DNA from 3 places in the Buttiauxella gaviniae genome. Region 3 is predicted to be linked to each of the others. Evidence: predicted binding sites of a transcription regulator. Region 3 holds the regulator's gene; each other region holds the start of a gene.
The links. Region 3 encodes PhoB, which activates phosphate uptake and scavenging genes when phosphate is short. Its sites were predicted from a motif close to CTGTCATAAAACTGNCNNAT; they were not measured.

Region 1: rpoH (RNA polymerase sigma factor RpoH) is a predicted target of PhoB. The motif match lies at 2,847-2,866, and genes of this name have one in related genera.
Region 2: nudF (ADP-ribose diphosphatase) is a predicted target of PhoB. The motif match lies at 3,336-3,355, and genes of this name have one in related genera.

The regions. Positions count from the first base shown of each region.
Region 1 covers NZ_JBFMVT010000002.1:1,745,004-1,749,839, reverse strand. The annotation lists gene ftsY (signal recognition particle-docking protein FtsY) at 1-1,041, shown strand, start outside; gene ftsE (cell division ATP-binding protein FtsE) at 1,044-1,712, shown strand; gene ftsX (permease-like cell division protein FtsX) at 1,705-2,760, shown strand; gene rpoH (RNA polymerase sigma factor RpoH) at 3,018-3,872, shown strand; gene AB1E22_RS08765 (branched-chain amino acid ABC transporter substrate-binding protein) at 4,098-4,836, shown strand, end outside.
Region 2 covers NZ_JBFMVT010000002.1:2,594,124-2,598,959, reverse strand. The annotation lists gene parE (DNA topoisomerase IV subunit B) at 1-734, opposite strand, end outside; gene yqiA (esterase YqiA) at 779-1,354, opposite strand; gene cpdA (3',5'-cyclic-AMP phosphodiesterase) at 1,354-2,181, opposite strand; gene AB1E22_RS12710 (DUF1249 family protein) at 2,207-2,629, opposite strand; gene nudF (ADP-ribose diphosphatase) at 2,632-3,264, opposite strand; gene tolC (outer membrane channel protein TolC) at 3,477-4,836, shown strand, end outside.
Region 3 covers NZ_JBFMVT010000002.1:2,876,065-2,880,900, forward strand. The annotation lists gene sbcC (exonuclease subunit SbcC) at 1-791, opposite strand, end outside; gene sbcD (exonuclease subunit SbcD) at 788-2,005, opposite strand; gene phoB (phosphate response regulator transcription factor PhoB) at 2,193-2,882, shown strand; gene phoR (phosphate regulon sensor histidine kinase PhoR) at 2,905-4,212, shown strand; gene brnQ (branched-chain amino acid transporter carrier protein BrnQ) at 4,622-4,836, shown strand, end outside.

The DNA of each region.
Region 1 (4,836 bases), 1.1 Mb from region 3:
ATTGAAGAATCGGTTGTAGAAGAACCGTTAGAAGTCGAGCCTGTTGCTGCTGTCGTTGAAGAAACGCCGGTGGAACCTGAGGCGGTTGAAGAGGCGCAGCAAGAACAAGAGCGCCCAACCAAAGAAGGTTTCTTCGCCCGCCTTAAACGCAGCTTAATTAAGACCAAACAGAACCTCGGTTCCGGATTTATCAGTCTATTCCGCGGCAAAAAAATCGACGATGATCTGTTTGAAGAGCTTGAAGAGCAACTGCTCATTGCCGATGTTGGTGTCGAAACCACGCGCAAAATCATCACCAATCTGACAGAAGGCGCAAGCCGCAAAGAGCTGCGTGATGCAGAAGCGTTATACGGTCTGCTGAAAGAAGAGATGGGCGAAATCCTGGCGAAAGTCGATGAGCCGCTGAAAGTGGAAGGCAAAACGCCATTCGTTATCCTGATGGTAGGTGTTAACGGCGTAGGTAAAACCACCACCATTGGCAAACTGGCGCGTCAGTTCCAGCAGGAAGGTAAATCGGTAATGCTGGCGGCGGGCGATACGTTCCGTGCGGCGGCGGTAGAACAATTGCAGGTGTGGGGCCAGCGCAACAATATTCCTGTTGTCGCTCAGCACACCGGCGCGGATTCTGCGTCAGTGATTTTCGATGCGATTCAGGCGGCAAAAGCACGTAATGTCGACGTTCTTCTGGCAGATACCGCCGGGCGTTTGCAAAACAAAGCGCACCTGATGGAAGAGCTGAAGAAAATCGTCCGTGTGATGAAAAAACTGGATGTCGATGCGCCGCATGAAGTTATGCTCACTATTGATGCCAGCACGGGTCAGAACGCGATTAGCCAGGCTAAATTGTTCCATGAAGCCGTGGGACTAACAGGCATTACGCTGACTAAACTGGATGGTACAGCCAAAGGCGGCGTGATTTTCTCCGTGGCCGATCAGTTTGGTATTCCGATTCGCTACATTGGCGTCGGCGAGCGTATTGAGGACTTGCGTCCGTTTAATGCGGGCGATTTTATTGAGGCACTTTTTGCCCGAGAGGATTAACCATGATTCGCTTTGAACACGTTAGTAAGGCCTATCTCGGCGGGAGACAAGCGTTGCAGGGAGTCACCTTCCATATGCAACCAGGCGAGATGGCTTTTCTGACCGGTCACTCAGGAGCCGGGAAAAGTACCCTGCTCAAGCTAATCTGCGGTATTGAGCGGCCAAGTGCCGGAAAAATCTCTTTTAGCGGCCATGATATTAGCCGCCTCAAGAGCCGTGAAGTGCCGTTCCTGCGCCGCCAGATTGGCATGATCTTCCAGGATCACCATCTGTTGATGGACAGAACCGTCTATGACAACGTGGCGATTCCGCTGATTATCGCGGGGGCAAGTGGGGAAGACATTCGCCGTCGTGTTTCCGCGGCGCTGGATAAAGTCGGCCTGCTCGATAAAGCGAAAAATTTCCCGATCCAACTCTCCGGCGGTGAGCAGCAGCGCGTGGGTATCGCCCGTGCAGTGGTGAACAAGCCTGCTGTACTGCTGGCAGATGAACCAACCGGTAACCTCGATGATGCGCTCTCGGAAGGGATTTTGCGTCTGTTCGAGGAATTTAACCGTGTTGGCGTAACGGTTCTGATGGCAACGCACGACATGGGGCTTATCTCCCGCCGTAATTATCGCATGTTGACGTTAAGTGATGGCCATTTGCATGGAGGCCTGGCAGGTGAATAAACGCAGCGCGCTCAACCACATTAAGCGCTTCAGCAATAAGCTGGATAAAATCAACTCGCTGAATAAGTTAGGGGATTTAGGCCGCTCGGTGAAAAAACGCGGCAAAGGGCCTCAGTCGAAAAGCAAATCTCTCAAAGGCGGCGTGAACGAACAGTTCCGTTACGCCTGGCAGGGCGCTGTACAAGATTTGCGTAGCAAGCCATTAGCCACGTTCCTGACGGTAATGGTTATCGCCATTTCTCTGACGCTGCCGAGCGTGTGCTACATGGTTTACAAGAACGTGAACCAGGCTGCCACACAATATTATCCTTCGCCGCAAATCACCGTTTACCTCGACAAAGCGCTGGATGACAACGCCGCTCAACAAGTGGTGGGGGCGATTCAGGCCGAAGAGGGCGTCGATAAAGTTAACTACCTTTCCCGTGACGAAGCGCTGGGTGAATTCCGCAACTGGTCCGGCTTTGGCGGCGCGTTGGATATGCTGGAAGAGAACCCGTTACCTGCGGTTGCCGTAGTTAACCCGAAACTTGATTTCCAGAGTACCGATCACTTGAACACTCTGCGCGACCGTGTGGCGCGGATTAACGGCGTAGACGAAGTGCGTATGGACGATAGTTGGTTTGCGCGTCTCGCTTCGCTGACCGGTCTTGTGGGCCGCGTTGCTGCGATGATTGGCGTTTTGATGGTTGCCGCGGTGTTCCTGGTCATCGGTAACAGCGTGCGTCTGAGTATTTTCGCCCGTCGCGATACCATCAACGTGCAAAAACTGATTGGCGCAACGGATGGATTTATTCTGCGTCCGTTCTTGTACGGCGGCGCGCTGTTAGGTTTTAGCGGTGCATTTTTATCGCTGATCCTCTCGGAAATTCTGGTGCTGCGCTTATCGTCCGCGGTGACTGAAGTGGCGCAGGTGTTTGGCACTAAGTTCGATCTAACTGGCTTAGGTTTCGATGAATGCCTGCTTCTGCTGCTGGTGGCGTCGATGAGCGGCTGGCTGGCGGCATGGATCGCAACTGTGCAACATTTACGTCGATTTACCCCAGAGTAAAATTTTTTTGATATACTTGTTCCCTGCTACGAAGTACCCGTCAGCAGGGGACACGTTCCCACCTCGGTAAGCGTTTCTCCTGCCCAGTTTCATAGCTCTGTCACATTTTGTGTGCAATCTATGCACAGCTTTACAGTGAACTTGTGGATAACATCACTGTCTGAGTTTACTGTGAGTGGTACGGTTTGGCGCTTGACGTGGAGTCAGGTGCAGCATGGTGTAGCAACCTGTACGTTAGTCTCTAAGAGAGGGTTTGAATGACCAAAGAAATGCAAAATTTAGCTTTAGCCCCTGTTGGTAACCTGGAATCTTATATCCGGGCCGCTAACTCCTGGCCGATGTTGACGGCTGAGGAAGAGAAGGAGCTGGCTGAAAAGCTGCATTACCAGGGCGATCTGGAAGCAGCGAAAAGGCTGATCCTGTCTCACCTGCGCTTTGTTGTTCATATCGCTCGTAATTACTCGGGCTATGGCTTGCCGCAGGCTGACCTGATTCAGGAAGGTAATATCGGCCTGATGAAGGCTGTGCGCCGCTTTAACCCTGAAGTGGGTGTCCGTCTGGTGTCGTTCGCCGTGCACTGGATTAAAGCTGAAATTCACGAATACGTGCTGCGTAACTGGCGTATTGTGAAAGTGGCTACCACCAAAGCACAACGTAAGTTGTTCTTTAACCTGCGCAAAACGAAGCAGCGCTTGGGTTGGTTCAACCAGGACGAAGTGGAAATGGTTGCCAACGAGCTGGGTGTTTCCAGCAAAGATGTCCGTGAAATGGAATCTCGCATGGCGGCGCAGGACATGACGTTTGACATGGGCAACGACGACGATTCTGACAGCGCGCCAATGGCTCCAGTGCTGTTCTTGCAGGATAAGTCATCTAACTTTGCCGACGGCATTGAAGACGACAACTGGGAATCGCATGCGGCTGATAAACTCAGCGACGCCATGTTGGGTCTGGACGAGCGCAGCCAGGATATTATCCGCGCCCGCTGGCTCGACGAAGAGAACAAAAGCACGCTGCAAGAACTGGCCGATCGCTACGGCGTTTCCGCAGAGCGTGTGCGTCAGCTGGAAAAAAATGCGATGAAAAAACTGCGCATGGCTATCGAAGCGTAAGTTACTCAGCAAGATACAAAAAAACCGCCTTTCGGGGCGGTTTTTTTATGCCTGTCACTTTCCTGTTCATCTTGTGAAAAAATTGTTATTCCAAAAACCGCAAATTCGGGTATGTTTTTAGCACTGGATGCGGTGAAGGCACACGCGGTATTCGTAAATCAAAAATAAAATCGTGCCAAAACAACACAACAAATACCAATCACAACAAGAATGGGGATCCTCAGGATGAAAATGACGGGCAAAGCGTTATTGGCTGGTTGTATTGCACTTGCGATGAGCAACGCAGCATTTGCTAAGGATATCAAAGTCGCGGTCGTAGGGGCGATGTCTGGCCCGGTTGCACAATATGGCGACCAGGAATTTACCGGTGCAGAACAAGCGGTTGCCGATATTAATGCCAAAGGCGGCATCAAAGGCGACAAACTGGTTATCACGAAATATGACGATGCGTGTGACCCAAAACAAGCCGTAGCGGTTGCCAACAAAGTGGTTAACGATGGCGTCAAATACGTTATCGGCCACCTCTGTTCTTCTTCCACTCAGCCTGCGTCTGACATCTACGAAGACGAAGGTATTCTGATGATCACCCCTGCGGCAACTGCTCCAGAGCTGACCGCGCGTGGTTACAAACTGACAATGCGTACCACTGGCCTGGACTCAGACCAGGGTCCAACCGCGGCAAAATACATCCTTGATCATGTAAAACCGAAAAACATCGCGGTGATTCATGACAAACAACAGTACGGCGAAGGCCTGGCGCGCTCCGTTCAGGACAACCTGAAAAAAGGCGGCGCGAACGTAGTGTTCTTTGACGGTATCACCGCAGGCGAGAAAGATTTCTCCACGCTGGTGGCGCGTCTGAAGAAAGAAAACATCGACTTCGTATACTACGGTGGCTACCACCCGGAAATGGGCCAGATCCTGCGCCAGTCACGTGCTGCGGGTCTGAAAACTCAGTTCATGG
Region 2 (4,836 bases), 280 kb from region 3:
CCGGCAAAGTTGCCGACAAACGGCGTTTCCGGAAGCGTAGGCAGGCCGTTTACCGCTTCGCACAGATAGTCTTTCAGACCATCCTGATAACACCAGCGCTGCTCGGTATTGTTCACTTTGTCGGTGAAAGTGATTTCCACGCCCGGGCAAAGTACGGCTTTGGCTTTCAGCAGATGGCTTAAACGCGAAACGGAAAAACGCGGGCTGTCAAAGAAGGAGGCGTCTGGCCAGAAGTGCACGCTGGTGCCAGTGTTACGTTTCCCGCAGGTTCCGACAACCGCCAGTTCCTGCACTTTGTCGCCGTTTTCAAACGCGATGCTATAAACCTGCGCATCACGGCGCACCGTGACTTCAACGCGTTTTGATAAGGCGTTGACGACGGAAATCCCCACGCCATGCAAGCCGCCGGAGAACTGGTAATTTTTGTTGGAGAATTTACCGCCCGCATGCAGGCGACAAAGAATGAGTTCGACAGCCGGAACGCCCTCTTCCGGGTGGATATCAACCGGCATGCCGCGGCCGTCATCAATGACTTCTAACGACTGATCGGCATGGAGAATAACATCAACACGCTTCGCATGGCCTGCCAGCGCTTCATCCACGCTGTTATCAATGACTTCCTGGCCCAAATGGTTTGGACGGGTGGTGTCGGTGTACATTCCCGGGCGGCGGCGAACAGGCTCAAGCCCGGTGAGTACCTCAATGGCATCGGCGTTATAACTGGATTGCGTCATGGTTTATTCGTTCAGATAGCGAAACAGGAATTCGACAACCGGCCTTAATGCAGGCCAAGGAAGTCGACGATCTGTGTGAAATAATCTTCGAAGCCTACAAAGGCGTGATTGCCACCGGATTCTACCGTCTGGCGACAGGGGGTGTAGTACGCCACTGCCTGGCGGTAATCAAGCACTTCGTCACCCGTTTGTTGCAATAGCCAGATGAGATCTGGTGATTCTAACGGGTCAACTTGCATGACTTTAAGATCGTAAATATGGCGAGACTCTAGCACATATTGCTGCCCGGTGTAGGGGTTCTCATTGGCGCCCAGATAATCCACCAGCAGTTCGAAAGGCCGTACCGCTGGGTTTACCACTACCGCTGGCAGCATAAAACATTGCGACAGCCAGGTGGCGTAATAGCCGCCTAAGGACGAGCCCACAACGCCTAAGGGTTCACCGCCGTGTTCCAGCACCAGCGACTCCAGCAACTCGGCAGCCTCTGCGGGATACGGCGGCAGTTCCGGCACAATCATAGTGATGTGCGGATGGTTCTGCGCAAGCCACGCTTGCAGGCCGGTAGCCTTGGCGGAACGTGGCGAACTATTGAAGCCGTGTAAATAAAGTAGCGTTGACATCAATAGCCTTCTGACGCGGTATCAGGGTTAAACACCGCACCTTTCAGGCGGCAAACCTCTGTGGTGACTTCGCCATTTGGATGGAGTTCCAGCCAACGCCAGCCTGGCTCAATGGTGTCGAGAGTAAAGTTGGCGCAATGGGGTTTGAATTGCACACAGGTAGATGGCGTCGCCAGCATACGGCGGCCATTCCAGTCGAGATCTAACTCCTGGTGAATATGCCCGCAGACCAATGTTTTCACTTTCGGGAAATTTTGCAGGACGTTATCGAGCTCTGCGGCGTTTCGCAGGCTATGTTGATCCAGCCAGCTACAACCGGCGGGAACGGGATGATGATGCAGCAGCAAAAGAGTATGGCGTTCAGGCGCATCGGCAAGTTTGCGTTCCAGCCATTCAAGCTGGTAATCGCTTAGTTCACCGTGCGGGACACCAAACACCTGGCTATCCAGCAGCAAAATCTGCCAGTGGTCGCCGAGAAAAACCTGCTTTGCCGGGGAGATGCCCGCTTCCAGCAATGAGCTAAACATCGCGGGTTGGAAATCGTGATTGCCCGGCAGCCATACGCAGGGCGCAGGAATCTCCGCGATGCCTTCAACAAAGTGCTGATAGGCCTGCGCGCTGTGATCCTGGGCTAAGTCCCCAGTTGCAACGATTAGGTCGTACTGACGCTGCTCAGCGAGGATGGCATCAATGACAGCCTGATAGCTCATCCACGTATTGATGCCAAGCAGCGTTTCGTTCTTTCCAGAGAACAGGTGGGTATCTGTAATTTGCAAGATCCTGATCTGGCCCCCACCGGCCACAGGAAGATTTAACAGGCTTTCCAAATGGTGTCCTTAGGTTTCACCCTCACTAACAAACCGGAACCGCCATCGCTCCATGCGCTAAACAATAACGCAGCCAATCGGCCAGAAACTGATTAATTTGATGCTTTTCGTCGCGTTGATGCAACTTTTTATTAGGATAATCATAACGTGCTTTGAAACGAAAGATCTGCTGACTTGAACACACTTCCGCGACCATGGCGTCATGATAAAGCCTGACCGACATTGACGGCAGGCTCCAGTAGCTCACAGCGGGAACGGTTTGCTCAATTTGTACAAGCGTAGTGTAACGGGTTGATTCAAGAATCGTGAGTCGATATTGGGCGCTATTCACCTGGTATGTCACTTTTTCACCCACCTCGTCATTACGAGGCAGCAGGCGTCGTAGTTGTGCGAAGTTGGTTTCGCACAGGCGCATCATTTCAGGGAAGTCAGGGGTATAGCGCTTCATGTTTAAGGGTTCCACTCTGCTCTTAATTTCTCGTGATGCAATTGCAGCCAAAGTAGCGCGATGACTGAAGCTGCGTTGTCGATTTTCCCTTCTTCTACTAACTGATAAGCCTTTTCCCGGCTCACGACATGAACACGAATATCTTCGTTTTCATCTGCCAGACCATGTATGCCCGTCGCGGTTGTCGCATCCACTTCACCCACCAAAATATGCAGACGTTCGCTGGTTCCACCTGGGCTTGCGAGGTAATTGATAACCGGTTTTGTACGACCAACTACTAGCCCTGCTTCTTCGACGGCTTCGCGGCGTGCAACCTCTTCCACGCTTTCGCCTTCTTCAATCATTCCGGCCACCAACTCAAGCAACCACGGGCTTTCACTGGTGTCGTACGCAGCGATCCGAATCTGCTCGATGAGCACAACTTCGTCTCGCACAGGGTCATAGGGTAGCAGCACTGCGGCGTGCCCGCGTTCTAAAATTTCACGCCGCACTTCACCGCTCATTTCGCCATTAAACAGGCGATGGCGAAAACGATAAAGATCCAGCGAAAAAAAACCGCGATAAAGCGTTTCCCGTGCAATAATTTCAACATCGTTTTTGGCTAATGTGACGAGCGGATCGTTTTGTTTAGTCATTGTGGTTTCCTGATGTGTTATGGCCATGAAATGCGTAATTTCAAACCCGTTTGACTGTCGTTTCATTTGCTATGTGGTAGATTGATGAAAATTAAGGGTAGATGGCACATTACGCCAAGCTCCCCTGCTGGCAGACTCTGCTAGAATCGACGATCATTTTCGGCTCTTGTCAGCGCTAACAAATAATTTCTGCTTCACAACAAGGAATGCAAATGAAGAAACTGCTCCCCATTCTTATCGGTCTGAGCCTAACGGGTTTCAGTGCCATGAGCCAGGCAGAAAACCTGATGCAGGTTTATCAGCAGGCACGTTTAAGCAACCCGGACTTGCGTAAATCCGCTGCTGACCGTGATGCCGCATTCGAAAAAATTAACGAAGCACGCAGCCCGTTGCTGCCACAGCTAGGCCTTGGCGCAGATTACGGTTACAGCAGTGGCTACCGTGATGCGAATGGCGTCAACTCCAATTCAACCAGTGCCTCTTTGTCATTAACACAAACCATTTTTGATATGTCGAAATGGCGTGCACTGACGTTGCAGGAAAAATCTGCCGGTATCCAGGACGTCACCTATCAAACTGACCAACAGACGCTCATCCTGAATACAGCCACAGCCTATTTTAATGTGCTGAGTGCCATCGATGCACTCTCCTACACCGAAGCACAGAAACAGGCTATTTATCGCCAGTTGGATCAAACCACTCAGCGCTTTAACGTAGGCCTAGTTGCCATTACCGACGTGCAAAACGCCCGTTCACAGTACGATAACGTACTCGCGAACGAAGTGACGGCACGCAACGATCTGGATAACGCGGTAGAAACGCTGCGCCAGGTGACCGGTAATTACTACCCAACGCTTGCGTCACTGAACGTGGATGGTTTTAAAACTAACAAACCTGACGGCGTTAATAATCTGCTGAAAGAAGCTGAAAAGCGCAACCTGGCGTTGCTGCAAGCACGTCTGTCTCAAGACTTAGCGCGTGAGCAAATTCGTTACGCAGAAACCGGGCACATGCCTACCGTTGGCTTAACGGCGTCGACGGGCGTTTCCGATACCACTTATAGCGGTTCTAAAACCAATAGCGCACAGTACGATGACAGCAATATGGGCCAGAACAAAATCGGCCTGAACTTCTCCCTGCCATTGTACAGCGGCGGTTCTGTCACTTCTCAGGTAAAACAAGCGCAATACAACTTTGTTGGCGCGAGTGAGCAACTGGAAAGCGCGCACCGTAGCGTCGTGCAAACTGTTCGCTCTTCGTTTAACAACGTCAATGCATCAATCAGTACTATTGATGCTTACAAACAAGCGGTTGTCTCTGCACAAAGCTCTTTGGATGCAATGGAAGCGGGCTATTCCGTGGGTACACGTACCATCGTTGATGTGTTGGATGCGACCACTACGCTGTACAACGCAAAACAACAGCTCTCCAGTGCACGTTATAACTACCTGATCAACCAACTGAGAATTAAATCAGCGTTGGGTACGCTTAACGAACAAGATTTGACTGCGCTTAATGCGACTCTTGGTAAACCAGTCCCGACAACGGCTGAAAGCGTTGCACCAGAAACGC
Region 3 (4,836 bases):
AGCTCAGCCTGCATGTGGCTTTGGGTGAGTTGGTTAAGTTGGGTTAGCCACTGCTGCTGTTGCTGGAGCGTAACCTGTTCTGCAAGCACGGCTTTTTCTGCTGTAGTCAGTGCTTGCAAACTCTCTGAGAGTTGCTGGCGCTGCTCTTCGCTTAACAGCACGACCCCTGCGGCCTGCGCCTGAAGGTTCTCAAGCTGGCAACGCATATTTTTATGATTTTCGAATACTGCCGCAGAGACCGTGCCGTAAATTTCAGTTCCGGTAAGCTCCTCAAGCAGTGACGCCCGGTCATTGGCATCGGCGTTTAAGAACGCGGCGAATTGCCCCTGGGATAGCATCATTGAGCGGGTAAAACGATCGTAATCCAGGCCGGTCAGTTTGGCGGTGACATCCAGTTTGTCTTTAACTTTATCGGCAATGATTTTTCCGTTCGCCACTTCTGCCAGCTCTACGCGCGGGGCCTGCAGATTGCCATTTACCGCGTTGCGCGCGCGGTTCTGGCTCCAGAAAGCACGGTATGCCACGCCTTTGACTTCAAACTCGACTTCCGCCAGGCATTCGGCGGTGTCACGCGTCATCAGGTCATTTTGCGACTGAGAGACGGTATTGAGCCGTGGGGTTTTGTGATAAAGCGCGAGGCAAATCGCATCCAGCAGTGTGGTTTTCCCCGCACCGGTGGGGCCGGTAATGGCAAACAAACCGTTGCTGGCGAAAGGTTCGCTGGTGAAATCTATTTTCCATTCCCCTTTCAGGGAGTTCAGGTTTTTTAAGCGCAGGCTAAGGATTTTCATGCCTGTTCCTCCGCGTCATGCAGGCTCGCCACCGTTTGAGCAAACAGGGTGCGCAAACGGTGGGCGCGTTCTTCGGTAGTTTCTTCCTGACTCAGGCGGCGTTCAAAAACCTCTTCAACCGTCAGTTCACTCAATGTTTCTTTATGCTGCTGAGCAATAACGCGCTCGCGCTGTTCACGGCTTCGGCGCAGCAAAACGACTTCGACGGGCAGTGTTTCGGTGAGTTGCTGAATATGGCGTTGCATATCATGCAGATATTCATCGGTGGCGATTTCAATATCCAGCCATACTTTGGGTTCTGCGGGAGCATCGCACCACTGTGCAAGCTGCTGTTCTATTTCACTGAGCGAACCTTTGATAACCGCTAAAGGCTGGCTGACAGGAACCGTGAGCGGCATAACGTCATGAAGTTTACCTTCGGCAAACTCAACCAGATATACGCTTTTGGCCTTGCCGGTTTCATCAAAACTTAAAGGAATCGGCGAGCCGCTGTAACGGATATGTTCGGTACCGCCAATGAGTTGCGCCCGATGAATATGGCCCAACGCGATGTAATCCGCCTGCGGGAAATGCTGCGCCGGGAAAGCATCAAGCGTGCCGATATAAATGTCGCGAACCGCATCACTTTTGGTCACGCCGACGGTGGTTAAATGCCCGGTGGCGATAATCGGCAGCTTCGTATCAGCGCGTAATTCGCAGGCTGCGCTGTAACACTGCTGATAATGTTCGCTAATGGCTTCCATTAATGAACGCTGTTTTTCATGGCCGGACAAACCCGCCTGGCTGCTCTGAATATCGCGTGGTCGCAAAAAAGGGATGGGGCAGAGTATCGCGCCAGGCTGGCCGGCTTTCGTATTAAGGATGATCGCCTGCTGGCTGGCATCATGGCGCGCGCTGGCGATAACGTAGGTATTCAGGCACGCCATCAGTTCGCGGGATTCATTCAGCGTGGCAACGGAATCATGGTTCCCTGCCAGAACCACCAGAGAGCAGCCGGTCGCCTGAAGCAGCACCACAAAGCGGTTGTACAGTTCACGGGCATAGCTTGGCGGCGATCCGGTATCAAAGATATCGCCAGCAACAATTATGGCATCCACATGATGTTCGACGGCCGCGTTCAGTAGCCATTCAAGAAAAGCCTGGTGCTCCGGCCCGCGGCTTTTGGTATAAAAATTTTGACCAAGATGCCAGTCCGATGTGTGAATGATGCGCATATCTATCCCATGCCAGAAAAAACCTGCGGGGATTATAAGGCCTGGCATCACGAAGGGCACTTATGGTTGTCATAATTCAAGGTGATGAGTCATTGAGCGGTCATGTTTTTCATAAATCTGTCATAAATCTGACGCATAATGGCGCGGCATTGAAACAACAATAATTATTCCTTGAGCAAGGCGAATCATGGCGAAGCGTATATTAGTCGTAGAAGATGAAGCTCCAATCCGTGAAATGGTGAGCTTTGTGCTTGAGCAAAACGGTTTTCAGCCCGTAGAAGCGGAAGATTATGACAGTGCAGTGAATCTCCTTATCGAACCTTTCCCCGATCTGATCTTGCTGGACTGGATGTTGCCCGGCGGCTCCGGGATTCAGTTTATCAAACACCTCAAGCGTGAAGCCCTGACGCGTGAAATACCGGTGATGATGCTGACGGCGCGTGGCGAAGAAGAAGATCGCGTGCGCGGCCTTGAAGTCGGTGCGGATGACTATATTACCAAACCGTTTTCTCCGAAGGAGCTGGTGGCCCGCATCAAAGCTGTGATGCGCCGTATTTCGCCGATGGCGGTTGAAGAAGTCATTGAGATGCACGGGTTAAGTCTTGATCCCTCATCACACCGTGTGATGGCGGGTGAAAACCCATTAGATATGGGGCCAACGGAATTTAAGTTATTACACTTCTTTATGACGCATCCGGAGCGGGTGTACAGCCGTGAACAGTTGCTTAATCACGTCTGGGGCACCAATGTTTATGTCGAAGACCGAACGGTGGACGTCCATATTCGGCGGTTACGCAAAGCGCTCGAACACAGTGAACATGACAGAATGGTACAAACAGTACGCGGTACGGGCTATCGGTTCTCAACCCGTTTTTAATTCTTTCTCAGGAGAGTGACGCGTGCTGGAACGGTTGTCATGGAAAAGGCTGGTGCTGGAGCTGGTGCTCTGTTGCATTCCCGCCGCCATTTTAGGCCTCATCTTTGGCCATTTACCCTGGTTTTTATTACTGTCTGTCACCGGGCTGCTGGTCTGGCATTTCTGGAATTTGCTGCGTTTGTCGTGGTGGTTGTGGGTGGATCGCAGTATGACGCCGCCGCCGGGGCGGGGGAGTTGGGATCCACTGCTCTACGGCCTGCATCAGATGCAGTTGCGTAATAAAAAACGCCGTAAAGAGCTGGGAAGTCTTATCAAACGCTTTCGTAGCGGTGCGGAATCGCTGCCCGATGCGGTGGTGCTGACCACTGAAGAAGGGACAATCTTCTGGTGTAACGGGCTCGCTCAGCAACTCCTGGGTTTGCGTTGGCCGGACGATAACGGGCAAAACATTCTTAACTTATTGCGTTACCCGGAATTCACCCGTTATCTGTCCCAAAAAGATTTTGCCCGCCCGCTAACGCTGGTGCTTAACAATGGTCGCCATCTGGAATTTCGCGTGATGCCTTACAGTGACGAACAGTGGCTGCTGGTGGCGCGGGATGTCACTCAAATGCACCAGCTTGAAGGTGCGCGGCGCAACTTTTTCGCCAACGTCAGCCATGAGCTGCGAACGCCGTTGACCGTGTTGCAAGGCTATCTTGAGATGATGCAGGACCAGGCGCTGGAAGGGCCGCTGCGGGAAAAAGCGCTCGGCACAATGCGCGAACAAACTTCGCGCATGGAAGGGCTGGTTAAGCAGCTTCTGACGTTATCCAAAATTGAAGCGGCTCCGGCGATGGTGCTCAATGAAAAGATTGATGTGCCTTTGATGCTGCGTGTGGTGGAGCGCGAAGCGCAAACGCTCAGCCAGAAAAGGCAAACGCTACAGTTTGAAATCGATTCCACTCTGAAAGTGTTTGGTAACGAAGAGCAACTGCGCAGTGCGATTTCGAATCTGGTGTATAACGCGGTAAACCACACGCCAGAAGGGACGCATATTACGGTGAGCTGGAAGCGGGTCGCGGGTGGCGTGAGTTTTAGCGTGGCCGATAGCGGCCCGGGGATTGCGGCAGAACATATTCCTCGTCTGACTGAGCGTTTCTATCGGGTAGATAAAGCGCGTTCACGTCAAACAGGCGGCAGCGGGCTTGGGCTTGCGATTGTAAAGCATGCGTTAAGTCATCACGATGCGCGGTTGAATATTGAAAGCCAGCCTGGCAAAGGCTCGACGTTCTCCTTTGTACTACCTGAGCGTTTGATTGTTAACGAGAAAGTGGTGCAGGCAGAGTAGCTCAAAGGTGTCATGTCAAAATAACTTTCCACAGGCCCTAATTTTGGCCTGTGTTTTTTTTAGTCTATTGTAAATCAAAAAACCTTAATTGGTGATATTTTAACCACATAAAAGACCATGATCTTTTCTTATGATTAAACTAATCAACCAGGAATTGTGTTAATTAAAGCATATCAATCTGGTTTTTAGATCCCTTCTTGCCTTCAAACGCTATAAGCGTTTTAATTGCCGCCCTGTGATTGGCAGACAGACTGGATATGAGTGGTAATTCAAACAACTATTCTTCTCCACCGATCCCGGAAAGGATTTTCCGCTGCTGTAATTGCCGATTGCCGCTTTTATGCTGAGTTTACCGGCATGAAAATTTGAATACTTTCAACACCACACATCCACAGGCTGCAAATATTTTATGACCCATCATTTAAAATCTCGTGACATCCTGGCATTGGGCTTCATGACCTTTGCGCTGTTTGTCGGCGCCGGTAATATCATTTTCCCGCCGATGGTGGGTCTTCAGGCAGGTGAACACGTTTGGTGGGCATCGCTTGGCTTCCTGGTCACCGCAGTGGGTTTGCCGGTGCTTACGGTTGTCGCTATCGCCCGCGTTGGCGGCGGTATTGATAG